4 regions of the Bacillus sp. FJAT-45066 genome follow, and region 1 is predicted to be linked to each of the others. Evidence: riboswitches for the same ligand, from Rfam matches in the RefSeq annotation. Region 1 holds a riboswitch; each other region holds the start of a gene.

Region 1 (7,450 bases):
AAATGAAGTACATATTGTTGATCAACCACCAAGCAAAGAGCAACTGACACAACTACATGAAAAAAGTGGCCTAGAATTAAAGAAGTTTTTTAACACTAGTGGCATGAAGTATCGTGAGTTAGGATTGAAAGACAAATTGAAAACGGCTACAGAAGAAGAAATGCTAGAACTATTAGCTTCTGATGGCATGTTAATTAAGCGCCCAATTACAACAGACGGTACAAAAGTGACAGTCGGTTTTAAAGACGCAGAATTCGAACAAGCTTGGAAATAAAAAAAGCATGATGCAAAAGTGCTTTTAATAAAAACACCATTATATTTGGAGGGACTTAAAAATGAATACACCAAAAGAATTACGTTATTCAGAAGAACATGAGTGGGTAAAAGAAGAAGGCGGCACAGTTCGCATTGGTATTACAGACTTCGCACAATCTGAATTAGGTGACATCGTATTCGTTGAGCTTCCAGAAGTTGGAGACGAAATCTCTGCTGACGAGCCATTCGGAAGCGTTGAATCTGTTAAAACTGTTTCTGAGCTTTACGCACCTATTAGCGGTAAAGTTGTAGAAGTAAACGAAGATTTAAGCGATAGTCCTGAATTTGTAAACGAATCTCCTTATGAAAAAGCATGGATGATTGTGGTAGAGCCTTCTGACAATAGCGAATTAGAAAAGCTAATGACAGCTGAGCAATACGAAGAAATGACAAAAGAAGACTAATAACAAAACGTCATAAAGGACAACCTATTTGTATGGTTCTTATAACTATAAACAGGTAGGTGGACTAACATGACATTACAAAACCAACGTTTAGACATAACAGATCGTGTAGAAGGAAAACTATGTCCAACTGGCTTTGAACTTTTTTTAGAAAAAGAACCTATTGGAAAAGTAGAATTCGCAGGTGATGGCAATCACTTTCACTTAAAAGAAGGTTTTGAATATGAAGGTACAAAGGTTTATCAACATGTCCAAGTACCTTCCAAACCTGATGAAAAGTACGTAGATTGCGATTACGAAAACGGTTGGTGTTAACTAGTTAATTTATGGGTGAATTAGTAAATTGTGTAGCCATTGGATATGCCGAATAGGCAGTACCATGCTTCCATTTATTAATTCACCCATTTTTCATTTTTCTAGAAAAATTCATAACAATACAGGGTACAATACGGATGAATAGAATATTAATAATGTAAGTAATCTATTTAGCTTTATATCCTAAAAAACAGGTGATGAGATGGGGACGTTTGAGACAGAAAAGGTCATCATTGTAGAGGGAAAGTCAGATAAAAAGAAGATCGAACAAATTATTAAAGAACCTGTAACCATTTTATGTACGAATGGAACGATTAGTATTGCAAAGCTAGACGAACTAATTGAAGAATTTTTTGATAAAGAAGTGTATGTTTTAGTCGATGCTGACCCTGCTGGAGAAAAGCTACGAAAATTATTTAAGAGGGAATTTCCAGAAGCAGAACATATTTATATAGATCGAACGTATAAAGAGGTAGCTTGTGCACCATCTCATCATATCGCAACTGTTTTATTAAGTGCTAACATTCATATACACGCACAATTCTTATAGCATTTATGATATTATTATCGTGAAAAGTTTGAAAAAAGGATGAGTAGATGAACGAGTGGACGAAGGAGAAATTGGAGCAAGAGATAGAAAAATCTCAACTAACGGCTATTTATTTTTACACTCCTATGTGTGGTACATGTAATGTTGCGAGTAAAATGATGTCTGTAATCGTTGAACTTTTTCCAACGATACACTTCGGAAAAAGTGATGTGAATTACATTCAACCTTTAGCCTCACACTGGCAAATAGAAAGTGTACCTTGTCTAATTGTTTTCCATAAAGGAAAAATGCTAGAAAAACTATATGCTTTCCATTCTGTCGATTACTTGTATCGGCTATTTCAAAATTTACAAAATATTTACGGAGAAACACCTAAAGTTTAGGTGTTTTTTTCTTGCAAATTTTCAGAAAAAGTATATGATTATTTAGGGAAGCGAAATATTAATAGAGGAAGCGAAGATACATTTTATGACAGCACTTTGGCTAAATTTTAAACGTGACTTTAATTTATATAATAGAAACATTCGTCTCTTTTTCATTACGAATATCCTGACTCAAATCGGTCTCGGTATTTTTATGATCATGTACAACTTCTATATAAGAGAGTTAGGATATTCCGAACAAGTAAATGGGAACATGATTGCCATGACTGCTTTAGCCTCTGCAATCATCTTAATTCCTGCTGGTATCATAAGCGATAAAATTGGTCGTAAAAAAGTGATGGTATTTGGCTTGTTTTTCTCCTCTTTCTTTTTACTTTTTAGAAGTACATTTGAAGGAGAACTATTATTACTAACTTGTGCATTTTTATCTGGTCTAACACTAGCGTTTCTTCAAGTAACGGCTATTCCATGGCTAGCGGAAAACTCAACAAATTCCGAGCGTGTTAAATTGTTTAGTCGACATTTTGCCGTTATGATGATAGCTAATGTTGTCGGAAATTTACTAGGCGGTGTTTTAACAGACATATTCCTGTTTTTTGGACTAACGTCAGTAAGTAGTGTTAGATGGACATTAATTATTGGAGTAGCCATTTACTTAGGTGGAATTTTACCAATTTTGAAGATGGTAGAAAAGAAGCGAGAGACAAAACTCAAAGATAGAATATCCATTAGAAATCTTTTAACTACTAATAAAACACAACTAAAATTAATCGCTAGTTTTACAATAGCGAACATATTAATCGGATTCGGCTCAGGCCTAGTTATTCCATATTTGAACCTTTATTTTGCAGACCGATTCGATACGACAAATACAACCATTGGATTTGTTCTTTCCATGGGGCAGGCAGTAACTGCAGTAGCTATGATTATAGGTCCAGCATTAGTAAGAAGGATTGGGGAAATAAAAGCCGTCGTTTTGCTACAAGTTTTATCGTTACCTTTTATGCTTATTACTGCTTTTACGAACGTATTCTGGCTAGCAGTACTTGGATTCTTATTTAGACAAGCATTAATGAATGCAGCAAACCCAATCATTACATCCATGATGATGGAAAGAGTGGAAGATAAATTTAAAGGGCTTGCCAATTCAGTCAATCAAATGGTATTCTCCCTCGGTTGGGCAAGTATGGGGCCAGTTTCTATGTCTATCGTCTTCTATTTTGGACAATATTGGGGATATGCCATTGTATTTAGTATTACAGCAGTCTTATATTTAACAAGTGCTGTGTATTTCTATTTCATTTTTTCTAGAAAAAAGTCGATAAATAGCCAACGAAGTTTGTTATCTAAAATATCATAAAAAGACATATTTCTCGGGAAATAGTAGAGTTTGCAAAAATTATTATTATTTGTCTAACTTTATTAAAAGGTATTTTGACAAATTAGGAGTATTCTCTATATAAAGGAATATATTTCCGGAGGGAGAATACAAATTGATAACACCTCTAGTTGAAAAATTATTTATAAGTATTAAAGCAAAAGGACATATTAATCCACTTTTACCGGATTACAATTTAACATGTGTGATCGTTACTGGAAAAGAAAAAATTTACTTTTCCTTATCGAAAGTTAATTTGGCAATAATTGAGGATGTGGAAAGAGTGGATGTGAAAATAGAGGGCTCATTAGAAACCGTTAGTTCTATTATTTCCGGCCATACTGCTCTTCGTAAGTCGGATATTGTATTTGCTGGGAGTTTCCGACATCAGCTATTGCTAGATTCCATTTTTTCTTTATGTAGAGATAGAGAAAATTCATTGACAGAAGAAAACTTAGTGATGTAATATAAAATACAATTAAATATTGCTTATCAAGAGAGGTAGAGGGACTGGCCCGACGATACCCAGCAACCGGTTGTTTTTCAAACACGGTGCTAATTCCAGCAGACTTAAACGTCTGAAAGATAAGAAGAGAACGCAAACCCTCTTCTAGAAGGGTTTTTATTTTTTTCTAAAGTGTTAGAGGTTAGTGTTGATTTTAGATAGTTATCTAGCAGTTGATTTCCGCGCAAGTCGTAGACTCCTGCGGGATAAGCGGGGGACTGGAGACCCCACAGGCGAAGCCGAGGAGGCTCCAGCCACGCCCGCGGAAAGCGGAGACTTGCGCGGAAATCAACAGCGGTTTTAACAGAGTATTTCTAAAAATAGTTATTGACACTCAAAAATAGCCATGTTAAGATTACAATCGTTGAATTCGATAACACTTAAAAGTATTAGAGATTTAGTGAATTAAAGTACGATAATAATTTGAAAACTAAATATACCTGTTTGCTCTTATCAAGAGAGGTGGAGGGAAGTGCCCTATGAAACCCGGCAACCGTCAACGAAAGTTGAAATGGTGCCAATTCACACAAAGCATTAGCTTTGTATAGATGAGAGAAAGGATTTATTATGCCTTTCTGTCATCATGCAGAAAGGCATTTTGTTTTTCTATAGTGTTTAATATAAAGGGGAAATCAACAGTGGTAAGTATTGCTAGTTTAAAAGTAAGGAAGAAGGTGAGACATCTATGATCAACTTACAAAATGTTAAAAAAGTTTTTTTAGCGAAAAGTGGAAACGTAACAGCGGTTGATAATATCAACCTTGAAATAGATAAGGGCGAAATCTTCGGCATTATTGGCTACAGCGGCGCTGGTAAAAGTACATTAATCCGAATGCTGAATGGATTGGAAGTACCATCAAGTGGAGATGTTGTGGTTGCAGGGAGAAACATTTCGAAGATTAAAGGGAAGCAACTAAGAGAAGCTAGACAAGAAATAAGTATGATCTTTCAACATTTCAACCTACTTTGGTCTAGAACGGTTCGAGAAAACATCGCGTTTCCTCTAGAGATTGCCGGAATTGCAAGAAAAGAGAGACAAGAAAGAGTAGAAGAATTAATTAAACTAGTTGGTTTAGAAGGTAGAGAAGATGCCTATCCATCCCAACTAAGTGGTGGTCAAAAGCAAAGGGTAGGTATTGCTAGAGCATTAGCAAATAATCCGAAAGTGCTACTTTGTGATGAAGCAACATCAGCTTTAGACCCACAAACAACGGATTCGATTTTAGAGTTGTTAGTAGATATAAACAAACGATTAGGATTAACAATTGTCTTAATAACACACGAAATGCATGTTATTCAAAAAATATGCCATAGAGTAGCGGTAATGGAAAATGGAGCGGTAGTTGAGCAAGGGAATGTACTAGATGTTTTCCGTAAACCAAAGCAAAACATTACGAAAAAATTTGTTCAGCAAGTGTCAGAACCAGAGGAAGCAGAAGAAACAATTCAACATTTAGTTGCCCAGTACCAAGAAGGAAAAATTATTCAACTGACTTTTGTAGGCGAAACGGCAGAACAGCCAATCATAACGAACATTATTCGAAAGTTTGATATTAGTATAAACATCTTGCAAGGAAAAGTATCGCATACGCAAAACGGACCTTATGGAACGTTAATCATCCACTTAGATGGTGACGAACAAGAAATTGAAAAAGCGTTAGATTTTATCAGGCAGGAGCAAGTAGAACTGGAGGTGGTCCAAAATGTTTGATCAAGTGAATTGGGATCGAATGTGGGATGCTACCATCGAAACAGTCTATATGACATCAATCTCTGTTGTAATTACTTTTATTCTTGGTATACTTCTAGGTTTACTCTTATTTTTAACATCAAAAGGGAACCTACTAGAAAACAAATTAATAAATGGTATCACTTCATCCGTAGTAAATATTTTTCGGTCCATACCTTTTATCATTTTAATTGTCTTATTAATACCTTTTACAAAAGTTTTAGTTGGAACGATTATCGGTGCGAATGCGGCCCTACCAGCCTTAATCATTGGAGCGGCTCCATTTTACGCACGAATGGTTGAAATTGCATTAAGAGAAATTGATAAAGGTGTCATTGAGGCAGCAAGGTCAATGGGTGCTAAAACATCGACAATAATATGGAAAGTTCTTTTACCAGAATCAATGCCTGCCTTAGTTTCAGGAATTACCGTAACGGCAATCGCAATTGTTGGCTATACGGCAATGGCAGGATTTGTTGGAGCAGGTGGTCTAGGTAACTTAGCGTTCTTAGATGGCTTCCAAAAATTCAATACAGTGGTAACAGTTGTTTGTACAGTCATCATTTTAATCATCGTATTTATCATCCAATTTATTGGAGATACAATAACAAGAAAATTAGACAAAAGATAGGGGAGAAGAGAATGAAAAAATTAATTGGTTTTGCATTAGTTACATTATTAGCAGTAGTTTTAACAGCATGTGGTGGGTCTAAAGGTATTCAAGAAGGTAAGTTAGTTGTTGGAGCTTCTAACGTGCCACACGCAGAAATTTTAGAACAAATTAAGCCAGTATTAAAAGAACAAGGGATAGAATTAGAAATTAAAGTGTTTCAAGATTATGTTTTACCTAACCAAACGTTACGTGACAAAGAGCTTGATGCAAACTACTTTCAGCATATTCCTTATTTAACAGCACAAAATGCTGACCATGATTATAATTTTGTTAATGTTGGAGGCATTCACATTGAACCAATTGGCGTATATTCTACAAAACACGCAAGACTAGAGGACTTACCAGAAGGTGCAGAAATTTTAGTAAGTAGTGCGGTACCTGATCATGGTCGTGTTTTATCGATGTTACAAGAAAAAGGTTTAATCACATTAACAGAAGGCGTAGAGCGTACAAAAGCAACGATTGAGGATATTGTAGAAAATCCAAAAGGTTTAAAGTTCAACACAAATTTCGAAGCGGCTTTCTTACCAACTGCATATAAAAATGGCGAAGGCGATGCAATCCTAATTAACGGTAACTATGCAATTGGTGCAGGTATTGACCCAGCTGAAGAAGCAATCGCTTTAGAGTCTCCTGAAAATAACCCATATGTTAATGTTATTGCTGTTCGTAAAGAAGATGAGAACAATGCACAAATTAAAGCATTAGTAGAAGCTTTACAAACAGAAGCAGTTCAAAACTTTATTTTAGAAAAATACCAAGGTTCTGTCATTCCAGCTGGAAAGCAGTAAACGTAAAAGGTGTAGCCGATGTGGCTGCACCTTTTATTTCTAAATGATTTTAAGTCATATATTCACTATATTTATGTGACCTAGCATAACTTCACTAGACTAGGTAATTTTAATAAACAAGGAGGTTATGTGATGAAAACAAAATTATATTTATTTGGACTCGCAATTATTCCTTGGCTATTAATTCCTATGTTAGGTAAACAACATGTAAAAAGGTTTTTACCTGCTTCTCTATTAATGGGATTTATATTAATTGGGGAGAGTTTACTAGCCCATAATCGAATGTGGTGGTGGGTATATAAACGTCCTCATCGGAAAATTATGGGGGAAGCTCCACTAATTTTAGGACCATATATTATGGGAGCGTTGTTAATGCTAAGGTTAGGCTACGGAAATATATTAAGGTT
Region 2 (7,450 bases), 3.7 Mb from region 1:
CGGTAAATGTTATACCCTCCGAAAAGTTCATCCGCACCCTCTCCAGATAAAGCAACGGTAACGTGCTCTCTAGCAGTTCTAGCTAGAAAATATAAAGGTATGGCTGCAGGGTCTGCAACAGGGTCATCTAAATGCCAAATTATTTTTGGTAACTCTTTAATAAATTCATCCGGCTTAATGTTATAACTAATGTTTTCAACACCTAAAGCCTCAGCTGTCTTTTTCGCAACATCTATTTCACTATATCCATCTATCTCAAACCCAACAGAGAATGTTTTAATATTAGGATTAAACTCTTTAGAAAGAGTTGCGACAATCGTCGAGTCAATACCACCAGATAAGAAACAACCTACAGGCACATCACTGCGCATATGTTTTTTAACGGATTCCCTTAGCACTTCCTGAATATGGTTTTCTAAACCTTTTTCTGATTGTGCAACTGGATGGAAAGTTGGATGCCAGTATTCCGTAAATTGTAAACCATTTTTCTTATCTAGTGTAAAATAGTGACCTGGCTTCACCTTTTTTATAGATGGAAATAATGTGTTTGGCTCTGGTACATATTGAAAGGTTAAATAGTGTTGAAGTTGAGTCTCATCGATCGACTCTTCAACGGGAATACCTTGAAAAACACTTTTCACTTCTGATGCAAAAATAAACGCTTCTTCGTTTTCATAATAGAACAAAGGTTTAATACCGAATGGGTCACGTGCACCAAATAGAGATTTTTCTTCTGTGTCCCATATTAAAAAACTAAACATTCCTTCTAAGTACTTCACACTTTCTTCTTTATATAAAGAGTAAAGAGCTATAATGACTTCTGTATCTGATTCAGTTTGAAATGGATACCCTTGCTCCACTAATTTTTTTCTTAATTCAACATAGTTATAGATTTCACCATTAAAGATGATCCAATAACGTTTTGAGTAGTCGTTCAACGGTTGTGCACCATTTTCTAAATCAATAATACTAAGTCTTTTAAACCCAAATTGAACCCACTCATCTTGAAAAACTCCAGTGTCATCTGGTCCACGATGATGTATTGCAGAAAGCATCTCTTCCATCTGACCATATTCATTTGCTTTCCCATACTTAGAATAAAATCCGACAAAACCACACATAATTACACCTCTTTAGTAAGCATTAAAGTTATCTATTAAAATAAATACCCATTTTCCACTAAAAATAGTATTAGTTTTCCTAAATACTTTGAGAATATACTAGAATAGTAATAATAAAAAGAAATTCTTTTCTCTATTTTTCGACATTTTTTTAATAAATTCCTTTAGGATTTTAATGCCAACTATATTTTATTCTCTTATATACTACCCTCAATTGCTTTAAAAAGTTTTCACGACAAAATATTTTTATTTTTAAGCCTCAAGCTTGCACGGAAATCAACATGTATTAGTATTTGATTATTAACACTATGCTTGAACATATATTTTTTAAAAAAATACCACTACCTTCAAAAGATAGTGGTATTTTAAATTATGCGTTTGCTTGCTCTTTTAAAGCTTCTGCTTTATCTGTTTGCTCCCATGGTAAATCTAAGTCATTACGGCCAAAATGTCCATAAGCAGCTGTTTGCTTATAAATTGGACGACGTAAGTCTAACATTTTGATAATTCCAGCTGGACGTAAATCAAAATTGTTACGTACAAGTTCCACTAATTTCTCTTCAGTAACTGTCCCAGTTCCGAAAGTGTCCACTGCAATAGATACTGGTTGAGCTACACCAATTGCATATGCAAGCTGAACTTCACATTTGTCAGCAAGGCCAGCAGCTACGATGTTTTTCGCAACATAACGTGCAGCATAAGCACCAGAACGGTCTACTTTTGTAGGATCCTTACCAGAGAATGCACCACCGCCGTGACGAGCATATCCACCGTACGTATCAACGATAATCTTTCTTCCAGTTAAACCAGCATCCCCTTGAGGACCACCGATTACGAAACGGCCTGTTGGGTTAATGAAGTATTTCGTGTTTTCATCAATTAACTCAGCAGGTACAACTGGCTTAATAACATACTCTTTAATGTTACGTTGAATTTGCTCTAACGTAACCTCCGGATGATGTTGTGTTGAAATAACGATTGTATCAATGCGTTCAGGCTTGTCGTTCTCATCATATTCTACTGTTACTTGAGTTTTGCCATCTGGACGTAGGTAAGGTAAGATTTCGTCTTTCCTTACTTCCGTTAAGCGACGAGCTAATTTATGTGATAATGAAATAGGAAGAGGCATTAACTCTTTCGTTTCATTACATGCAAAACCAAACATTAATCCTTGGTCACCAGCACCGATGGCTTCGATTTCCGCATCAGACATTTGACCTTCACGAGCTTCTAATGCTTGGTCAACTCCCATTGCGATATCAGCAGATTGCTCATCAATAGAAGTTAATACTGCACAAGTTTCCGCGTCAAATCCGTATTTTGCACGAGTATAACCAATACCTTGGATTGTTTCACGAACAATTTTCGGGATGTCTACATAAGTAGAAGTTGTAATTTCTCCTGCCACTAATACTAAACCAGTTGTTACAGAAGTTTCACATGCAACACGAGCGTTAGCATCATTTGCTAAAATAGCGTCTAGAATTGAATCTGAAATTTGGTCACAAATCTTATCCGGGTGTCCTTCTGTTACTGACTCAGAAGTAAATAAACGACGTTGTTTTGTCATTTTGTCCGTTTCCTCCTTTGGAATTATAAAGGTATGTAACATATGAGTTACATTGCGGTGAAATCACCATTTTTGATACGGATCTCCAGTTTCCCTTTGAATGAGAAGATAAGTAATTAGCTTATCTGTTACTTAAGACGTAACACTAAGTGACAAGCCTGAGATGAAAGAATGACGGTCCATTATCTTCTATTAAAAAGTATTGGTCGTTTTGAGTTTCTTTCTTATCATGTGTCAAAATATAAAAAACCTTCCCTAAAAATTTGAGGAAAGGTTTTAATCACTACGTTCGCCTTTCACTCTTATCGCTCAAGGGCATAAGCATCCTTGCGTCAGGTTAGCACCTTTGCTCAAGGTGGAAAAAATTTCTTAACAAAGCGTTCCTATAGGAAATCGCATAATATGAGCAGGTTGCTGGGTTTCATAGGGCCTGTCCCTCCACCAGCTCGGGATAAGAGTATCCGTTCAAGGATTTATATTAACGTAGTCAAACCTTGCATGTCAACAAAAAACGATACGAAATTATAATTCTTTTGTTGAGTTTGTTTCATAATGGAGTAAAATAAGAAAGGGAATGATATTTCTATGAACGAAGTGTTTTATCATTAATAATAAGTGGAAAATATATATGAAGAATTTTTGTCATAATACTAACCATTTTAATTATTATTTCATAAAATACGATAATTAGTATGGACTATTTCAGTTAATGTGTTATACTTTTTATTAGAGAAATAACATAATACTTATTTGAAGGAGAGTTATCCATGATGAAAACGGTTGGTATTGAAAGCGGTTTAACAAAATTAGTTTATGGAACAAATGCACAAATTCAATTATCCGTTCCGCAATTAGTGGAGAAAATATTAAACCGTAATGAAGGAACATTGTCTTCCACTGGCGCAATTCTGGCGACAACTGGTAAATATACAGGGAGATCCCCTAAAGATAAATTCATTGTAGAAGATGACGTAAGTAAAAGTAAAGTAGATTGGGGTAAAGTAAACCAACCAATCTCTGAAAATATTTTTGATCGTTTATATGAAAAAGTTCTTCAATACTTAGGTGAAAAAGAAGAAATTTTTGTATTTAAAGGTTTTGCTGGTGCAGATGAAAAATATCGCCTACCTATTCAAGTAATAAACGAATTTGCTTGGCACAATCTTTTTGCACACCAATTGTTCATTCGTCCATCTGATGAAGAATTAGCAAAACACGAAACAGCTTTTACTATTGTTTCTGCCCCTACATTCAAGGCAGATCCAGCTGTTGATGGTACAAATTCTGAAGCATTCATTTTAGTTTCATTCAGTAAAAGAATCGTATTAATTGGTGGAACAGAGTATGCTGGAGAGATGAAGAAATCCATCTTCTCTATCATGAACTACTTACTTCCTGAAGAAGGCATCATGCCAATGCACTGTTCTGCAAACGTGGGACGTGAAGGCGATGTTGCATTATTCTTTGGTCTTTCCGGAACTGGTAAAACAACATTATCTGCAGACGCTAACCGCAAACTAATCGGTGATGATGAGCACGGTTGGTCTAATACTGGTGTATTTAACATTGAAGGTGGTTGCTACGCTAAATGTATCGGCTTAACTCGTGAAAAAGAGCCACAAATCTTTGATTCAATCCGCTTCGGATCTGTTTTAGAAAATGTTGTTTTAGATGAGAACTCTCGTGTTGCAGACTATGATAACTCTACATTAACAGAAAACACTCGTGCAGCTTATCCGCTACAAGCAATGGATAACATCGTTGACCCTAGTGTTGCTGGGCACCCAACAACGATAGTTTTCTTAACTGCTGATGCTACTGGAGTTTTACCTCCAATCAGTAAATTATCAAAAGAGCAAGCAATGTTCCACTTCTTAAGTGGGTATACAAGTAAATTAGCTGGTACAGAGCGTGGAATCACTTCTCCACAAGCAACATTCTCTACATGTTTCGGCTCACCTTTCTTACCACTTCCTGCAACAGTTTATGCTGAAATGTTAGGGAAGAAAATTGATGAGCACAACGTTCAAGTATTTTTAGTAAATACTGGTTGGACTGGTGGCGAATATGGTGTAGGTAGTCGTATGAAGCTTTCTTACACACGCGCAATGGTTCAAGCAGCTATTGAAGGTGAATTAACGAGTGCAGAAACTACTAAGGACCCATACTTTGGTCTTGAGATTCCTGTACATGTTGCAGGTGTTCCAGATGAAGTGTTACAGCCTATGAAGACTTGGAATAACGACGAAGCATATGATGCTAAAGCTCGTGAACTAGCTGGTAAATTTAAAGCTAACTTTGAAAAATTTAATTCTGTCCCACGTGAAGTGTTAGAGCTTGGTGGTCCTACAGTTTAATATTCCTATCGTATGAAATTAAAAGAGGCTATCCTAGAAGTCAGTTTTGCTGACTTACTAAGATAGCCTTTTTTATTTAGGTGGGAATTGCATGAAGTTTTCTTTAGTAGTCTTCTTCCCCTTATAAAGATGCATTTTGGCTATTTTTTCCGTCGAGTTGAACTTCATCAGCCTCTTCATGTTCATTTTCTCTCTCTTCCTTTACCATAATGAACGTGAACAGCCTCTTCATGTTCATTTTCTCTCTCTTCCTTAACTAAAATGAACGTCAGCCCCATTATCTAGTTCATCTACTCCCTATACACCTACCTAAATGAACTTGAATCATTTTTCACACCAACTTTAATAGATTTACTTACTTTTCATCCACCTTGCTAACTCTCTCACAACTCTTCTATTCTCCGCTGGGGGAAAGTAATGGTCATATCCTTTAAAATACCAAGACTCTACATCATGGTTTAACTCCTTTAACCGCTTTTCTAGACGATAGGAATGCTCGATCGAAACATTGTCATCTTTTTCACCGTGAATGATTAATACAGGTGCTCGTAACTCCTCTAAAAAATATAAAGGTGTTCGCCATTCATATTGCTCAGGAAATTTTGTAGGCGTTCCTCCAACAACACGCTTTAACATTCTTCGCATATCCACACGTTCATCGTATGTTAAAAACATGTCAGACACCCCACCCCAGCATACAACGGAGGATACATCCTTATTTTCTATGCTGGTCAACAGTGCCATTACGCCCCCACGGGAAAAACCAAAAACATGTACTAGTCCACTTTCGACTCGATGATAACTTCTTAACAGTTCATACGCCGAAAAAGCATCCATACGGTCTTCTCCTGCAAAATCTTCATTCCCCTCTCCACCTTGATTTCCTCGATAAAATGGAGCCATTACAATAAACCCTTCCGAAGCAAATTGGGCAATTCGAGCTGGCCTTACTTGCCCTACATTTTTAATGCCACCTCGCAAATATAGAAAACCTTCATAATTACCTTCCGTTCTCGGCTCTGCCAACAGTCCTTTCACTTTAAGTCCATCGCTCCAGTATGTAACGGTAAATAAGTGTACAGTCGGGTTCGGTGATGGAAAACGCTCTTTTTCTAAAATCTCTCCATTCCTATACAAAACAAAAACCTCCATTTAAACCTAATAGGCATTCACACATTTTTTTCCTCATCATACTTTATCTTATAAAACATCACAACAAGTAGGTCTTTTTACAAGGAGGATTAGCCAAAATGAAACGTTACTTAAGGTTCGGATTGTATCTTTCACTATGTTTGGTATTAATAGTCTCTATCGCTGCATGCGGTAATGGCAAGGCGGAAACTGTTAGAGTTTCTGAGGTTACCCGTTCTATCTTTTACGCTCCATTTTATGCTGCAATAGAACAAGGTTTTTTCGAGGAAGAAGGAATTACGGTTGAGTTAACTACTGCTTGGGGTGGAGATAAAGCAATGACTGCGCTGCTAAGCAATGGAGCAGATATTGCTTTAGTTGGTTCTGAGACTTCCATTTATGTTTATGCGCAAGAAGCAACAGATCCAGTCATTAACTTCGCTCAATTAACACAAACAGATGGGACTTTCTTAGTTGCTAGAAACAAAGTAGATAATTTCTCGTGGGACGACTTAAAAGGTTCTACTTTCCTTGGTCAACGAAAAGGTGGCATGCCACAAATGGTAGGGGAGTTTGTGTTAAAGAAGCATGGCATTAACCCTCAATCAGATTTAAATCTCATTCAAAATATAGATTTCGGTAATATCCCGAGCGCTTTTGCCTCTGGAACAGGAGACTACGTTCAATTATTTGAGCCTCAAGCAAGTGTGTTTGAACAAGAAGGCATTGGCTACATTGTCGCTTCCTTTGGTGTAGAATCGGGGCACGTGCCATATACAACATTTATGGCGAAAGAGAGTTATATGAAAAAAGATGACAAGAAAGTACAAGGATTTACTAGAGCGCTTTATAAAGGACAGCAATGGGTAGAAACGCAGACTGCAAGAGAAGTCGCAGAAGTGATTCAAAAGTACTTTGACGATACTTCCATCGATTTAATCGAAACAGTTGTGGACCGCTACAAGAGCCAAGGTTCATATGCAACAGACCCTATCCTTGATAAAGAAGAGTGGGAAAACTTGCAAAACATTATGAAAGAAGCTGGCGAATTGCCAGTATATGTGGAGCATGAAAAATTAGTAAATACAGAAATTGCCAATAAAATTATCGGCAAATAAGGATGAATCATTATGAGCTTTCTATCAATTGAACAGATTGAACATGTATATTTCACGATAGAACAAGCGACCAAAGTTTTAGAAGATGTTTCCTTGTCGGTTGAGGAGGGGGAGTTTATCTCCCTCCTTGGACCGAGTGGTTGTGGGAAAACA
Region 3 (7,450 bases), 240 kb from region 1:
GATTTCACAGTGGCATTGAACACACACCACTAGAAATCTGGTCTTACATTTTTTTCTAGGTGCCTGGCACTTTTGCACAAATGCAAAAGTGCCAGGCACCACCCGAAATTTGTCGAATAATTTTATTGCAACTTTTTCTTCCTTTATTCGTATTACTTTACATACAATTGTAACGGAGAGTTAAAAGGGGGAATGTGGCGTGAAGGTTCGCAGAATTAGCATCATTTTTACTAGTTTACTTGTATTATTTTTATTTTTACCTATAAATGCTTCTGCCGAAGTGGTAGTGGACGATAATGGAGGCTTCTTTTCGCAAGCAGAAATAAGTGAACTTCAATCCACTTTCGCCAATTCCGAGTTCCGCTATTACGTCAGAACGATAGATAGCTTGAACGGAAAACCCATTGCATCAGAAGCAGACAGACTTTTCGATGAAATGAAATCGAGCGGCTATGATGCGACCGTCCTTATTTCTGTTGGCGACGGCGAAATATACATGAACGTAGACAAACTAACGAAGATCGATAGAGCGATCCAACTAATGGGCGGGTCCGAAGCAATCGGTAGATTAATAGACGAAACGTTCATGGTCTCAGCAGGCGAAGGCCGGTTTGGTGAGGGAATGATCAACCTTTTCGGCAAAGTCGAACAGCTTTCAAAAGAAGTTGGGACAGGTGGAAGAGTTCCTCCTACAGAACCTAACCAACCAGCGACCCCAACGCCTGCACCAACCCAAAACAGCGGCAGCTCATCTATTGCCCTGTTAGTTATACTTATTGTCATCACGGCAATCTCCATCATCGGCCGTTTTATCTATTTAATCAATAAGCGAAAGCAAATAACGAACCTTGTTCAAACTTTGCACGCAAAACAAAAAGCTCTGCTTGGAAATATACTCGATCCATTTAATCAAGCAAGCGATAAGCAAAAACTGAGCAGAGGCACAACACAAGCGGAATTTCGCCAACTCTACGACCGACTGGCTCAATTTTTAACAGAAGCAAAAGAAAGCGAAGTCACACTAGAACGCCTCCTTTCCAACGCGCAAAACGAAAAATTATTCAAACATTTTTTCGGGTTCGCACAAGTGGAGTCGAAGTGGAAAAAAGAAATTGCCGCTTTAGAAGACAATTACAACAACCAAGAAGCAAACTTTCAGCAGGTAAATGAGCAAGTGCAACGCTTAACGGCAAAAGAAATGCACACGAACCGAAAATTAAAAGAATTCACCGAAACGCTCGCACAATGTTCGCGTACGGTGGAAAAATTCAGATTAGAGCACCGACACTCGTTCACTGCTCTTTTGGAAAAAATGGAAGGCGCAAATAGTAGATTGAAGCGAGCGGTAGCGTTAGACGACGCGTTCGATTTTTCAGCGGCCCATGCCATACTGCCGGAAGTTAGCGAAAGTGTCGAGGACTTGCGCTCAGACGTGAAGCTGCTCGGGGAGTTACTAGAAGAAGGAGAAACGCTCGAGCCGATGATTTTGGAAACGGAACGAGAGCTGAAAACTTTGGTGTCCCAACAAAACTTACTGTTAGTCGACGAAGATTATGCTTCTTTGATCTTGAAGGCTCGTGACGTGTTAAAAGCATTTTTGGCGGAGTTACAAGTTGGAAATGTGAAGCGTGCCGACCAAAGTCGAGTGGCGATTGTTGAGTTGTTAGCGGATGCGAAGAGAAGAGTGGGTGCGCTAATTCAATACCGCGATGAATCCCGGAAGCGTGTTTTGGCGGTGTCAGAGGAACTGCCAGCTTATAAAGGGTTAGATGGTAAGTTTGGGGCAGAGCGAACGAGGCTTAATAGTGGCTATGCGGAAGTGTTGTGGAGCCATTTGGAAGCGGATTTTGTTACGATGAAAGATTTCGTGGAAGAAATAGATAAGAAGATTGTAGTAGTAACAGAGGCGTTGAAGCCCGATGTACAGCAATACAAGAAGGCAAATGAAGTAACAGTGGCCATGTTGGCAGAACTTGCGAAAGTGCTCGAATTGCATGATGCGTGCTTTACCGCATTTAATCAGTTGGAGAAAAGACGTGGTTCTGTTACAGAATCGGTGGAATCTGCTTTGAAGCGGGTTGGCGATTTAGATAAGAAAGTTTCACAGCATAAACTGCCAGTCGATTTATTTGTAATTAGTAGGTTACTGGAAGATTTGAAGTTTTTACGGGAAGAAGTGGATCGTAAGCCAGTTCATCTACAATTAGTTACGGATAAGGCTGTGCTTGCGGAGAAGCAGTTAGCTCAGTTGGAAGTGCATGCAGATAGTTTATTAGAAGAAAAACGAAAAGTCGAGCGCGAGTGGCAAGATTTGCAACACTCGTACCGAAACATTGATAGGAGACTTGGCTTAAGGTTGTTAATGTCCAACTATAAATCTCGTTTTGGGACGTGTGAAGCGCAAATTGCTCGTTTAATTGATGAAGGTAAATATGCTGATGCGCGTGCAGAAATTGCGATAGGCAGGAGGATTGTCGATGAAATGGTCGCAGAAGAGCGTCGGATTCGCGCCGAAGAACAAAGACGTGCTGCAGCAGCCGCGGCCGCAGCAGCTGCCCGAAACCGTAATAACGGTGGAGGCGGTTTTGGTGGAGGTTCTGGCGGTGGATTTGGAGGCGGCTTCGGCGGAGGCGGTGGTTCACGCGGAGGTGGCGGAAGTTTCGGCGGTGGATCTCGAGGCGGCGGAGGAAGCTTCGGTGGCGGTTCACGCGGAGGCGGACGGAAGTTTTAGGCTAGTTTGAATGATTGTGAAGCACTTCTCTATCTATGAAATTTGTAGATAGGGGAGTGTTTTTTGCTTTGTAGGGGATGTTTTCATTCTGGATTTGTCCGATTAGGTGAATTTCGGTGAGAAAGGTTAATTGGCTGGGTGTGAATTTTTGGTGGGGAGGAGGTTTATCGGCGAAAATTGACAGTTTATCGGCGAAAATGCGGGTTCAATCGGCGAAAACCGGCAATTTATCGGCGAAAATGAGGAAACAATCGGCGACCATAATAGCCAATCGGCGAAAACAGACTTCAATCAGCGAAACTATTAAATTATCAGCGAAAGCGTGCTTCAATCAGCGAACGAGCGAGAGGACAAATAATCCAACACTAAACGCAATCTAACAACGAGCAAAAACAACCTCAAAAAAAGCAATAAACAAGGGCAGATCACCGCCCACGTTTATTGCTCCAATCAAATCTATTATTTCTTTTCTAACTTCGCCTTCAACGCCGCTAACTCATCATCCACCGAACTCGTGCGGTCTAACAGGGCTAACTCGTCATCTAACGATTTGTTCGCACTACGTAACTCTTCCGAAGCCTCCGCTTGTGCTTCATGATGCATTACCTTTTCTTCCATGCGCTCAAATCCAGCTTTTGCGCCAGTTCCGATTCCAGACATCGTACGGTTTACTTTGGCACGCGCCTTCGCACTTTCCGAACGAGCTTTCAACGAATCTTTCTTCATCTTCATGTCACGTAACTCGTCTTTCATTTCACGCAACTTTTCTTTTAATTCTTCCGATAGCTTTGTAGCTTCTTCTACTAGTAGATCCAAAGACTGAGCTTGTGCTTGCTGCTTGTTTTTATCCTCTAACACACGGCGAGCTAAATCTTCATCACCAGATTGCAACGCTTTAATCGCTTGCTCTTCGCGTTTAGCAACAAGGTCTGCAGCCTCTGCGTATTGCTTAGACAAAATTTTCTCGTTTGCAATTTGCTTTGCTACAGCTGCTTCGACATCTGCAATATCCTTTTCCATATCTAAAATAAACTGATCCAACATTTTCCCTGGATCCTCAGCCTTATTTAATAATGCATTCAACTCAGAAGAAACAACAGTACGAACACGATTGAAAAAACGAAACATCCCAATCCCTCCTATAATAAAAGAAATGTAATTATTCCCATCATAACACAACACTATAATGCAATGGTCTAATCAATATTACGTACCAAAAACAAAAAAGTTTCAAAAGATTTACAGGTGCCAAAGATTTACAGGTGCCAGGCACCACCCGAAATTTGTCGAATGAATTTTCTAAATTGTGTTGACATTTTGCCTTTACCGAATTAAAGTAGTAAATATGAAATTCAACTTAATACTTGATCTCTTATCAAGAGAGGCGGAGGGACTGGCCCTATGATGCCCGGCAACCGTTCCATTTTTACTTGGAATTGGTGCTAAATCCTGCAAAGCGACTTTACTAGTCGTTTTGGAAGATGAGAGAGGAAGTTCGGATATTGTCTGCCGTATGAACCTCTCTTTTTAGAGAGGTTTTTTCTTTGTTCAAAAAACCTCTCAAATTTCGTGGTGGGATTGGAGGAAACATTCTAAAACAACTGAGTCAGTATTAAGACAGTAAACTACTTAATTAGGAGGAAACAAACATGAAAAAATCAATATGGAAAGCCGCAATAACAACAACCCTAGCTTTTTCTTTATTGTTAACAGGATGTAATTCAAGCAAAAGCTCATCAAACCAATCGAATAACGTATCTTTTGAGAATGTCCCAGAACGCTTTGCTACAGGGGATGGAGCAAAGATCAAGGTAATAAGAAAAATTGGAGGGGATGACCATACCGCTCAATTTCTTGCAGGAGCGAAAGAAGAGGGCGAATCGCTAGGCTTTGAGGTGGAAGTTTTCACAGCGAACGGTGATACAGCAAAATTTCACGATGCAATTGAACAAGCATTAAATCAAGATTTTGATGGCTTTATTATTTCTCACGGTGACGACGCTGCAACAGTCGATGCGGTGAAAAAGTTAGTTGATAACGGAAAGAGCGTCGTGACGTTTGATTCAAACCTAGACTTGGCTTCTATAGAAGGTGTCACATTAACATCTCAAGATGATGAAGCTCTGGCAAGTCTTGCGCTCAATCAGTTAGTAGCGGACTTCAATGGAGAGGCGAACATCGTGTACTTATGGGTAGACGGATTCCCTCCAATGGTAAGACGTAATAATGTGTATACACAAGTCCTAGCGGAAAATTCAGGATTGAAGGAAGTGGAGCGCTTCGGTGTAGCGGCAGCCGATACATCCGTTCAAACGCAAAATGCAGTAGCCGCGATGTTAAACAAACATCCGAAAGGCTCCATTGATGCAATCTTTGCAACGTGGGATGCATTTGCAATTGGGGCAGCTCGTGCGATTCGCGAAGCAGGCCGCGATGAGATAAAAATATACGGAATTGATGTTTCCAATGCAGATTTACAAGAAATCCAGTCAGAAGGAAGCTCGTGGAAATATACTGCGGCTGTTGATCCAAAAACAATTGGCGCAGTTAACTTAAGAATTTTAGCAAAAAAATTAGCTGGAGAAGAAACGCCACAGCATTTTGATCTAGATGCAGCATTAATTTCTCAAGATGAGCTTCGTGAAGCAAGCGAGCCAGTCAACATGGTGAATTTGAACAACATTGTGGAAGGATGGGGGACGTCCACAGTGTTTGAAGAAGATTGGATGAAAGTTTTGAAGGAACATTACAAGAAAAAGTAGATGGAAGATAGTGAGATTACTAGTTTAATGTGAAATTGTAGAAGCGATTGACGATGATTTGTGGTCAATCGGCGAAAAATGGGATTTTACCGGCGAAAATGAGGAGTTAATCGGCGAAAATTAACCTTCAATCGGCGAAAATGGGCCATCAATCAGCGAGTGCATTGCTCCAATCGGCGAAACACCCATGATATCAGCGAAATACCTTTGTTATCAGCGGAAGTAAAATAATCCCAGGTGCCTGGCACTGTTGGAACAACGCAAAAAAGTTGAGCCAATAAAACAGTGCCTGGCACCTGTAACAATTCTGTAAAGGAGGGGAAACAAAGTGGCAATACAAAACTCGGTTCTACATATGAAAGAGATTACTGTAGAGTTCCCTGGAGTACGAGCGCTAGATAGTGTTAGCTTCACGGCCACACCAGGCAGCGTGCACGCATTAATCGGGGCAAACGGCGCTGGCAAATCAACACTCATGAAAGTTCTCGCTGGCGCTTATTCCAACTACGCCGGAACGATCACATACAACAACACGCCGTTATCAATCAAGTCTCCAAAAGACGCACAGCAACACGGCATTCAAATCGTCTATCAAGAAGTGGACACTGCACTCATCCAGACCTTAACCGTTGCAGAAAACATATTACTATCAACACTTGTCCACGACATGAAAGGTCGCCAGCTTATCAACTGGTCCCAATTACATAAAACAGCAACCGAGATCTTGAACCATTTAAAAATAAACGTTTCAAGCAAAAAACTCGTCAGTGAACTAACACTTGCTCAAAAACAAATGGTTCTAATCGCTCGTGCCATTTCTACCGATTGTAAAATCCTAATTCTTGACGAGCCAACCGCACCATTAAGTCATACCGAGACAACCGAACTTTTCCGGATCATTCAAAGCCTAAAAAAGAACAACATCGCCATTATCTTTATTTCCCACCGACTTCCGGAAATCTTTAACATATGCGATGAAATCACCGTCTTACGAAACGGAAAATTTGTAACAAATCAACAAATCAACAACACAGCACCAGGCGAAGTCATCGAGCACATGCTAGGCAAAAAGCTAGCCGACCAGTTTCCAGCAAAAACGCACAAGCCATCCGAAACTATATATGAAGTAAAAGGCATCACCGACAAATCCCAAAACGTGCGGAACATCTCCATAAACGCCAAAGCAGGAGAAATCGTTGGAGTGGCTGGCCTTGTTGGTGCAGGCAAAACCGAACTGTGCAAAACATTATTCGGTTGTTTTCCTATCGAGGCTGGAGACATTTTTTTAAGAGGAAAAAAGCTATCGCCCAACAGTCCATATGAGGTAGTGAAGCAAGGAGTCGCGCTCGTGCCCGAAGAAAGGAGAAAAGAGGGGATACTCGTCTCCGAATCAGTGAAGGTCAACTTAACAGCTGCGCATCTTCAAAAATTTACAAATCCGTTCGCCTTCGTTAAGAAAAAAGAAGAGCACAAACAAGCAACAGAACTAATTGAAATGCTCGGGATAAAAACGCCATCCGTGCTCACGACTGTAGAGCATTTATCTGGAGGAAATCAACAAAAAGTTGCAATTGGCAAATGGCTCATTACAGATGCGGATGTGTATATTTTTGATGAACCGACAAAAGGAGTGGACGTCGGAGCGAAGCGGGACATTTTTGAATTAATCGTAAAGTTAGCCGGAAAAGGGAAATCAGTCATTTATGCGTCAGCCGAATTACAAGAAATTTTAGGCATTACTGATCGGACATATGTCATGTATGACGGGGAAGTTGTGAAAGAACTAACAACTAAAAATACGAGCGAAGAAGAAATTTTGTATTTTGCAGCAGGAGGGAAGTAGCATGAGTGCCAAAGTGGAAACAGAAAAACAAGTACAATCAAAAGCGAGGTTGGACTTTTTTGCATTCTTTTATAAATATGGAACATTATTGACCATTGTTGTGCTTGTCTTAGT
Region 4 (7,450 bases), 1.9 Mb from region 1:
TACTTATGCTATAGAGAAGATATAATGGAGGTCAGTTTATGCGTAGATGGGCAAGACGTTTATTGTTGTTACTTTTCTTTGTTCCATTAGTAGCATGTCAACAACAAGTTTGTTTGATTTCTCCAGAAACAGATGTAACATTGATTGAGATTGTAAAATGGGACACTATGGAACATGTTGCGTATTTGGATGATCTTGCCTTAATTAGAAAGCTTATCAGAGAACTGGATAGTGCAGAAACACTATCTATTGCTACTCGGAACATCGCTGCACCAGAATATAAGTTATTATTTTTTCAACAAGAAACTAAATTGTATGAACTTGGTTACTATTTAGAAGTGATGAATATTGGGTTATCTGGAAGGTATTTGGATTACAATAGCGAGGGACTTTATGGAGTTACGATACGCTTAAATCTTCATTAAAAAGGAAAAGAGCAATCCCGCTACCGTCATCAGTACGGTTGGCACTAGGGATTGCTCTTACCTCATCTTGGGTCAGATGGTCGTATTACTATTGTTGCCAAGGGAATGTGTAAATATACGAGGAAAAATGGTTGGTAGTGAATTTATTGAGCTGATTTCTTTACGTTATCAGGAAATTTTTTGAAATATCCGTGAAATCTTTGAGATATCTTGATAAAACGTAATATATCCTCAAATTCCTTTATTTATTTGGAAAGATTGAAATATATTAGGTTTTACTGCAGTTTCACCCTACAATACTATTAAACGTTCCACCACTAAATAATTTAATTTTGTCATATCCTTTCACATCAGCCTTATAATAAACAACTTCTTGATTCCCAAAAGCCAACTTTATTTCATCTTCATTCCCTTCTATTAATAGAGCATTAGGATGAACATAATTTACAAAATTAAGAACATTTTTCGGCTTCTTATTGAAAAAAACAAGCCAACTAAAACGCTCTTCTATAAAATTAGTCTCTTCTATTAAAGACGTATTTATTGTTTGAAACTTCCCGTTATTAATATTCGCTATATCTTCCACAACCGCACTTGCTGTAGGGTACATTCCAGCTCCCGGTCCTTGAAATTGTACTTTCCCTGTTACATCTGATTCTATTGATACTATATTTTGTACACCTTCTGTCGCATAAAAAGGGTGCGATTCTGATACTAAGATGGGTTCTACGAGAAGTGTAACTTCACTGTTTTCTTGGAACAAAGTTACAACATGTTTAAATCGCAAGTTTAATGAAGTTGCAATATCTATTTGAGTCGAGGTGATAGAAGAAATTCCTTTTCTAACAACCGTTGTAGGATTCTTATGAAAGACTAGCTGACTTAATATTTTTCCTTTATAAAAAGCATCATAGCCTTCCACATCATTTGTTGGATCTGCTTCTGCATATCCTTTTTCTTGCGCTAACCTCAAAGCTTCCTCAAAAGATATTTTATCCTTTCTCATCTTTGTCAAAATATAATTGGTTGTGCCATTTAATATACCCTCAATCCGTTCAACCTTGTTTACTTGATATAGTTGACGTAGGACACCAATGACAGGAACTCCCCCAGCAACAGTTGCTTCAAATCCAACGGAAACATTTTTACTTGTCGCAAGTCTTACTAACTCTTCTCCGAAATGCGAAAACATTTCTTTGTTTGCAGTAACAAGATGGCAGCCTTTTTCAATAGCTCTTTTGCAATACGAAAAAGCAGGTTCTGTTCCTACGATTGCATCTACTACAATATGAAGGTCATCGATTTGTTCTATCTCACTAAAATTGTCAGTTAGCAGGATTTCTGAAGAAGGACAAACATGCTTATTTAAATGTTTTACTAATATTGCAACCACTTTAACTGGTTTCCCATAAATTTGATGCAACCTTACCTGATGTGTCTCGATTGTGTTATACACACCTTTTCCAACTGTTCCAAATCCGAGTAACGCCACGTTTATTGTGGACAATGTAACACTTCCTTTCCTATTGGCTGTGTAATAGACCGCTGTTGATTGCCGTGCAAGTCTTCGCTTTCCGCGGGCGGGCCGAAAGTCTCCGTCTTGCACGGCAACCAACAGCTAAAAAGTAGAAAATTGTAATAAAATTCATCACTAAGCTTTATAGCATCTTTCTATCACAAATTCTTTAATTTTCTCAGCCCATTTTTCGAATTCAACTAAGAATCCATCGTGTCCAAAGGTAGTCTGTACTAAGGTGTATTGACCTTTTTCAACCTCATTTACAGCCTCTTCTATCACAGAACTTGTATACAGTAAGTCGTTTGTAAAGGCAACGAAGCATACTTCCGATTTGATTTCTTTTAGTGCATTTTTCCAGCCATTTCTTCCTTCTCCAATATCAAACTCGTTCATCACTTCAAGTAATCTTAAGTAACTGTTTGCGTCAAACCTACTCGTAAACTTTTTCCCTTGGTAGGACAAATAAGAATCTACTTGGAATTGAGTATTTTCTTTCTTCTCTCGTCTAAATCGCTCATTAAAGAGAACATCCGAACGGTAAGTAACAAGACCAACCATTCTTGCAATCTCTAAGCCTTGTAACCTTTCTTCTTCCTCATATTCTCCGTTTTTCCAGGCAGGATCTAGCTTAATTGTCTTTTGGGCAATTTGATTGTAAGCAATAGCATAATCAGAAAAAAATGGAGTAACAGCCATTGGAACAAGTTTTTCAGCAAAATATGGATACAAAATTCCCCATTCTAAAACTTGCATTCCACCGAGGGAGCCCCCTACAATTGCTTTTACTTTATAAACACCTAACCTTTGTAGTGCCTTGTATTGAGATCGAACGATATCTCGAATCGTAATTTTGGGGAAAGTGGCTCTGAATTTTTCACCCGTAGTTAAGTTGATGGAAGTTGGGCCAGTAGAACCAGCACAACCTCCAATGACATTCATCGTAATTATTTGAAACTCATTTGTATCGATATATAGGTTTTCACCAATAAAGCCACTCCACCAACCAGGCTTTTTCTCTGATCCAACTGATAAATGGTTTCCTGATAAAGCATGGCAAACAATAATAACTTCTCCCTCTAAGTTCCCAACGTGCTCGTATGCAACTTCGACGTTTGACAAAATATCACCGCAATCAAGTTGTAAATCTCCAATGGAGACTTTACTAACTTCATAGTGTTTTTCATACGGTAACGTCACCTGAAACCGCTCCTCTCGCTGTTTCACTAGTCGCAACAAAAAGCGCTTGATCTAAATCATTTTCCAAATCGTGAATTCCTTCAATTCCAACAGAAAGACGAATTAAGTCTTCTGTTACTCCGGTTTTCTTTAAATCTTCTTGGCTAAGCTGTTGGTGTGTGGTGGATGCTGGATGAATAATTAACGACTTTGCGTCCCCAACGTTTGCAACATGTGACCATAGTTTAATAGAATCAATTAGCTTTTGACCCGCTTCACGTCCTCCTTTTATTCCAAAAATAACAATGGAGCCATAGCCGTTCGTTAAGTATTTTTTTGCTAAATGGTGTGATGGATGATTTTGTATTCCCGGATAAGAGACCCAAGTAACTCCAGAATGGCTACTCAAAAATTTTGCTAGTTTTTCTGCATTTTCATTATGTCGTTCCACTCTTAAGTGAAGTGTTTCAAGACCTTGTAATAATAAGAATGCGTTTTGTGGACTTAAACATGCACCGATGTCTCTAAGTAACTGCACTCTCAGTTTTACTGCATAAGCTACGTTCCCAAAAGTTTCGGCATAACATATTCCGTTATAACTATCATCTGGCTCAGTGAAACCTGGAAACTTCGAATTGTTCCAATCAAATGTTCCTCCATCCACTACAATGCCTCCAATTGTTGTTCCATGGCCACCAATCCATTTTGTTGCAGAGTGTACAACTATATCCGCTCCATGTTTTATCGGATTACAATTGTATGGGGACGCAAATGTATTATCTACAATGAGTGGAATGTTGTTCTCATGAGCAATTTTTGCAACCGCTTCTACATCTAAAACGTTCAAGCTCGGATTCCCAATTATTTCTCCAAATAAGGCTTTCGTTTTTGGCGTAATAGCGCTTCGGAAGTTTTCTGGATTTGTTGCATCAACAAATTTTACGTTAATTCCGTATTTAGGAAGCGTAACGGCAAATAAATTATATGTACCTCCGTAAAGGTTTGTATCGGCAATAATTTCGTCTCCTGCTTGTGCGATATTTAGTATAGAAAAAGCAATGGCTGACATTCCAGAACTAGTTGCTACAGCTGCAACTCCACCTTCTAATAAAGCAACCCTTTGTTCTAACACATCTACTGTTGGATTGCCGATACGGGTGTATATATTTCCGAACTCTTTTAAAGCAAATAAGTTTTGTGCATGCTCTGTATTGTTAAAGACATAAGAAGTAGTTTGGTAGATAGGTACTGCACGAGAACCTGTAGTTGAATCAGGTTGTTGCCCTCCGTGTAATAATAAAGTTTCTTTTGATAATGGTTGATTATTTTTTGTCATTAGTTATCCTCCTTGAGAAATAAAATAAAAAAACCGCTTCATAAGAAGAGGTTTGTGGGCTTCCTCCTCTTATCTTCCAGGCGCAATTGCCTGCAGGAATTAGCACCTTTCAAGTTAAAGATAACTTGAAGGTTGCCGGACATCATCGGGCCTGATCCCTCCGTCACTCTTGATAAGAGTTATTTAGTTGTTTAATTCGTTAATGCTTTAGATTGTAATAATATAGCGTATGGAAGGTTGTTGTGTTTTAGAACTAATTGGATAATATATTTATGCTACACTTTGTTGCTTTTTTGCTACACCTATACGATTTTATGCTACACTTCATAGTTTTTTTGCTTCAGCTGCTCGAACTTATGCTACACCTTGCACTTTTTTGCTACACCTACACAGACTTATGATACACTTCTCTACTTTTTTGCTACACCTCCTCGAATTTATGCTACACTACGCTATTTTTTTCCTTAAAAACAAAAAACCACTTCAATAAGAAGAGGTTTAGATTAACGTTACCGTTTCCTCTTCTTATCTTTCAGATGAAAATACATCTGCAGAATTTAGCACCTTTTCAATACTGAAGGTTGCCGGGTTTCATAGGGTCTGTCCCTCCACCGCTCTTAATAAGAAGTTTGGCTATTAAATTAAGATTCATATTAACAAGTTAATCTACTTATGTCAACTGTATTTTCTGAAAAGTCTAAATTCATTCTACTATCTTATGCTTAAAAGCATAAATAACAGCTTGGGTACGGTCTTGTACTTGCAGTTTAGCTAATATATTACTAACATGAACTTTCACTGTTTTTAAGGCGATGAATAGTTCGTCGGCCATTTCTTGATTTGTTTTTCCTTGTGCCATTAGTAGCAATATTTCCATTTCACGATTTGTTAGTTCTTCGTGTGGATGGTGCTCTTGCTTTGAACGCATTTTTTTCATCATTTTTCCCGCTACTTCAGGCTCTAGAATAGACTGACCGTGATATGTTTTGCGAACTGCTTCGGCAATTTCACTTGCTTTTGACGTTTTTAACATATAGCTTGTTGCACCAGCTTCAAGGGCTGGATACACCTTTTCATCATCTATGAAACTAGTCACTATGATTATTTTTGCTTCGGGCCAAGCTTCGATAATTCTACGTGTCGCTTCGATGCCGTCCATTTCTTTCATGACAAGGTCCATTAATATGATATCTGGTTTATGTTGGAGTGCTAAATCTACAGCTACCGTTCCGTCGTCTGCTTCTGCAATCACTTCAATATCTTGCTGAGCTGATAAATAAGCGGATACCCCGATTCGAACCATTTCATGGTCATCAACAAAAAGAACTTTAATCACCAACATCTTCCCCCTTTAAATCAAGCATTGGTACTTTTACTTCCAAGCGAGTACCGTTTCCTTTTACACTAACTATTTTCATGGTGCCGCCTATCTCCACTGCGCGTTCATGCATATTTTGAAGTCCGTATGACCCTGCGTTTGTTGTATCCACATCAAATCCAACACCATCATCAACTACCCGAAGAATAATCCAATCATCTCGTTGAATTAGTAAAACTTCTACTGATTGAGCTTTAGAGTGACGTAGAGTATTGGATAAAGATTCTTGTAATATACGGAATAAGTGATCTTCTACCCCTTTATCAATTTTGAAATCTTCAATTTTTTTAGTGATATTCATCGGTACTTTTTGCATTAATTCAAGCAGTAACTCTTCTGTACCTTCTTGAAGTGTTTTTCCTTTTAATGCAACTGGTCGAAGATGTAACAATAGTGCACGCATTTCAAGTTGTGAATGTTGAATCATTTCCTCTACTAACTTTAATTGCTTTGCCTCTCTATCGTTGGTTTCTCCTTTTGATTCGGTAATAGCAGACATTAGCATGGATGCACCGAATAATTGCTGACTAACTGAGTCATGTAATTCACGTGCTAGTCTGTTCCGTTCTTGTGATACTATTTCTTGCACTCTATTTTCAAAGTCAACTGCTTTTTCGTTCGCTAATTTTTGCGATAGCTTTGTTTGCTCTTTCATTTGTTTTTGTACAGTTTCCAGGGCGGATTGAATCGCTACTACTTCTTGTACAACGCTATCCTCCTTTTTAAATTCCAACGTATTTCCTTTAGAAAATGCTGTTAAAGGCTCTAGTATATTTGCAAACTGCTTTTTCCAAAAAAAACCAGAAATTAAACCAACTAAAAGACCTAGTAAAATACTAATTGATAAGGAAAATAGAATAAATGGAAGATCAAATACTTTCACATTCCATAACGATCTCCAATCTATTGATGGAAATGCAAAAATAAAGATGAGACCAAATATGATAAACGTATCAAAAGCAATAAGAGCGCCTAAAAAGATGTGACGTTGCAACACGGTCATGAACGTTTCACCTCAAGATTTCCGACATATAGGGAGGTGAAAATTTTCACTTTACTTGTTGCAACTTGATAGTTTTCGGTTTGATATTTTGCTGTAACGTTCACCAGACTCTTTTTTTCTTCGTTAAAGATAGTAGTTGTACCAACAATCGATGAGTGTTGAATACTAACTTCTACATCATATGGAAGGGAGACTTGGACATTTCCTACGATGTTACGAATAATAATGACCGCTTCGCCCTTTGGGAATACCGTATTACTTAAATCTATTGTTGTATCTCCAACTCCACATTGAATATTAATATCTTCCCACGTATAGCTATGATCTGGTGTCTTTTGGGTTCCAAACCACTTGTTACGGAAAAGATTCAATTTACCTTCCACTATTTGCTCTTTTGATGTTTCTACATTCGGTGTAATAATCGTTGGTGCTTGTTTAGATTGTGCTAGTTTAAAAATAAAATAAATAATAGTAGCTAGAATTAAGAACTTAAATGTCATCATTCCAGCAATAGCTAAAATAAGAGAAATAAGACCGATAATAAATATGACTTTTCCGATTAACCAGTGCCATTTTATTCGACCGAAGTATATAAATGCTGCTGAAAAAAGAA

Evidence for each region. A riboswitch is a leader RNA that binds a small molecule or an ion and turns the genes downstream of it on or off. The one in region 1 is predicted to bind S-adenosylmethionine.
Region 2: linked by a shared signal. The riboswitch ahead of metK (methionine adenosyltransferase) and the one ahead of CDZ92_RS18955 (methionine ABC transporter ATP-binding protein) in region 1 are both predicted to bind S-adenosylmethionine.
Region 3: linked by a shared signal. The riboswitch ahead of CDZ92_RS17830 (sugar ABC transporter substrate-binding protein) and the one ahead of CDZ92_RS18955 (methionine ABC transporter ATP-binding protein) in region 1 are both predicted to bind S-adenosylmethionine.
Region 4: linked by a shared signal. The riboswitch ahead of CDZ92_RS09795 (O-acetylhomoserine aminocarboxypropyltransferase/cysteine synthase family protein) and the one ahead of CDZ92_RS18955 (methionine ABC transporter ATP-binding protein) in region 1 are both predicted to bind S-adenosylmethionine.

What each region holds. Positions count from the first base shown of each region.
Region 1 is NZ_NISQ01000001.1:3,791,121-3,798,570, forward strand. Features, by position in the region: gene CDZ92_RS18920 (arsenate reductase family protein) at 1-274, shown strand, start outside; gene gcvH (glycine cleavage system protein GcvH) at 336-719, shown strand; gene CDZ92_RS18930 (YusG family protein) at 789-1,034, shown strand; gene CDZ92_RS18935 (toprim domain-containing protein) at 1,237-1,584, shown strand; gene CDZ92_RS18940 (thioredoxin family protein) at 1,632-1,967, shown strand; gene CDZ92_RS18945 (MFS transporter) at 2,053-3,327, shown strand; gene CDZ92_RS18950 (hypothetical protein) at 3,461-3,811, shown strand; SAM riboswitch class I at 3,832-3,937, shown strand; SAM riboswitch class I at 4,298-4,405, shown strand; gene CDZ92_RS18955 (methionine ABC transporter ATP-binding protein) at 4,536-5,561, shown strand; gene CDZ92_RS18960 (methionine ABC transporter permease) at 5,554-6,210, shown strand; gene CDZ92_RS18965 (MetQ/NlpA family ABC transporter substrate-binding protein) at 6,222-7,043, shown strand; gene CDZ92_RS18970 (hypothetical protein) at 7,176-7,450, shown strand, end outside.
Region 2 is NZ_NISQ01000001.1:45,196-52,645, reverse strand. Features, by position in the region: gene asnB (asparagine synthase (glutamine-hydrolyzing)) at 1-1,121, opposite strand, end outside; gene metK (methionine adenosyltransferase) at 1,492-2,691, opposite strand; SAM riboswitch class I at 2,991-3,149, opposite strand; gene pckA (phosphoenolpyruvate carboxykinase (ATP)) at 3,462-5,048, shown strand; gene CDZ92_RS00310 (alpha/beta hydrolase family protein) at 5,400-6,185, opposite strand; gene CDZ92_RS00305 (ABC transporter substrate-binding protein) at 6,299-7,297, shown strand; gene CDZ92_RS00300 (ABC transporter ATP-binding protein) at 7,310-7,450, shown strand, end outside.
Region 3 is NZ_NISQ01000001.1:3,554,095-3,561,544, forward strand. Features, by position in the region: gene CDZ92_RS19740 (septation ring formation regulator EzrA) at 200-2,731, shown strand; gene CDZ92_RS17825 (PspA/IM30 family protein) at 3,191-3,859, opposite strand; SAM riboswitch class I at 4,101-4,219, shown strand; gene CDZ92_RS17830 (sugar ABC transporter substrate-binding protein) at 4,381-5,493, shown strand; gene CDZ92_RS17835 (sugar ABC transporter ATP-binding protein) at 5,822-7,336, shown strand; gene CDZ92_RS17840 (ABC transporter permease) at 7,338-7,450, shown strand, end outside.
Region 4 is NZ_NISQ01000001.1:1,924,461-1,931,910, forward strand. Features, by position in the region: gene CDZ92_RS09780 (hypothetical protein) at 39-425, shown strand; gene CDZ92_RS09785 (homoserine dehydrogenase) at 712-1,932, opposite strand; gene metX (homoserine O-acetyltransferase MetX) at 2,077-3,141, opposite strand; gene CDZ92_RS09795 (O-acetylhomoserine aminocarboxypropyltransferase/cysteine synthase family protein) at 3,125-4,456, opposite strand; SAM riboswitch class I at 4,523-4,635, opposite strand; SAM riboswitch class I at 4,979-5,083, opposite strand; gene CDZ92_RS09800 (response regulator transcription factor) at 5,160-5,792, opposite strand; gene CDZ92_RS09805 (sensor histidine kinase) at 5,785-6,837, opposite strand; gene liaF (cell wall-active antibiotics response protein LiaF) at 6,834-7,450, opposite strand, start outside.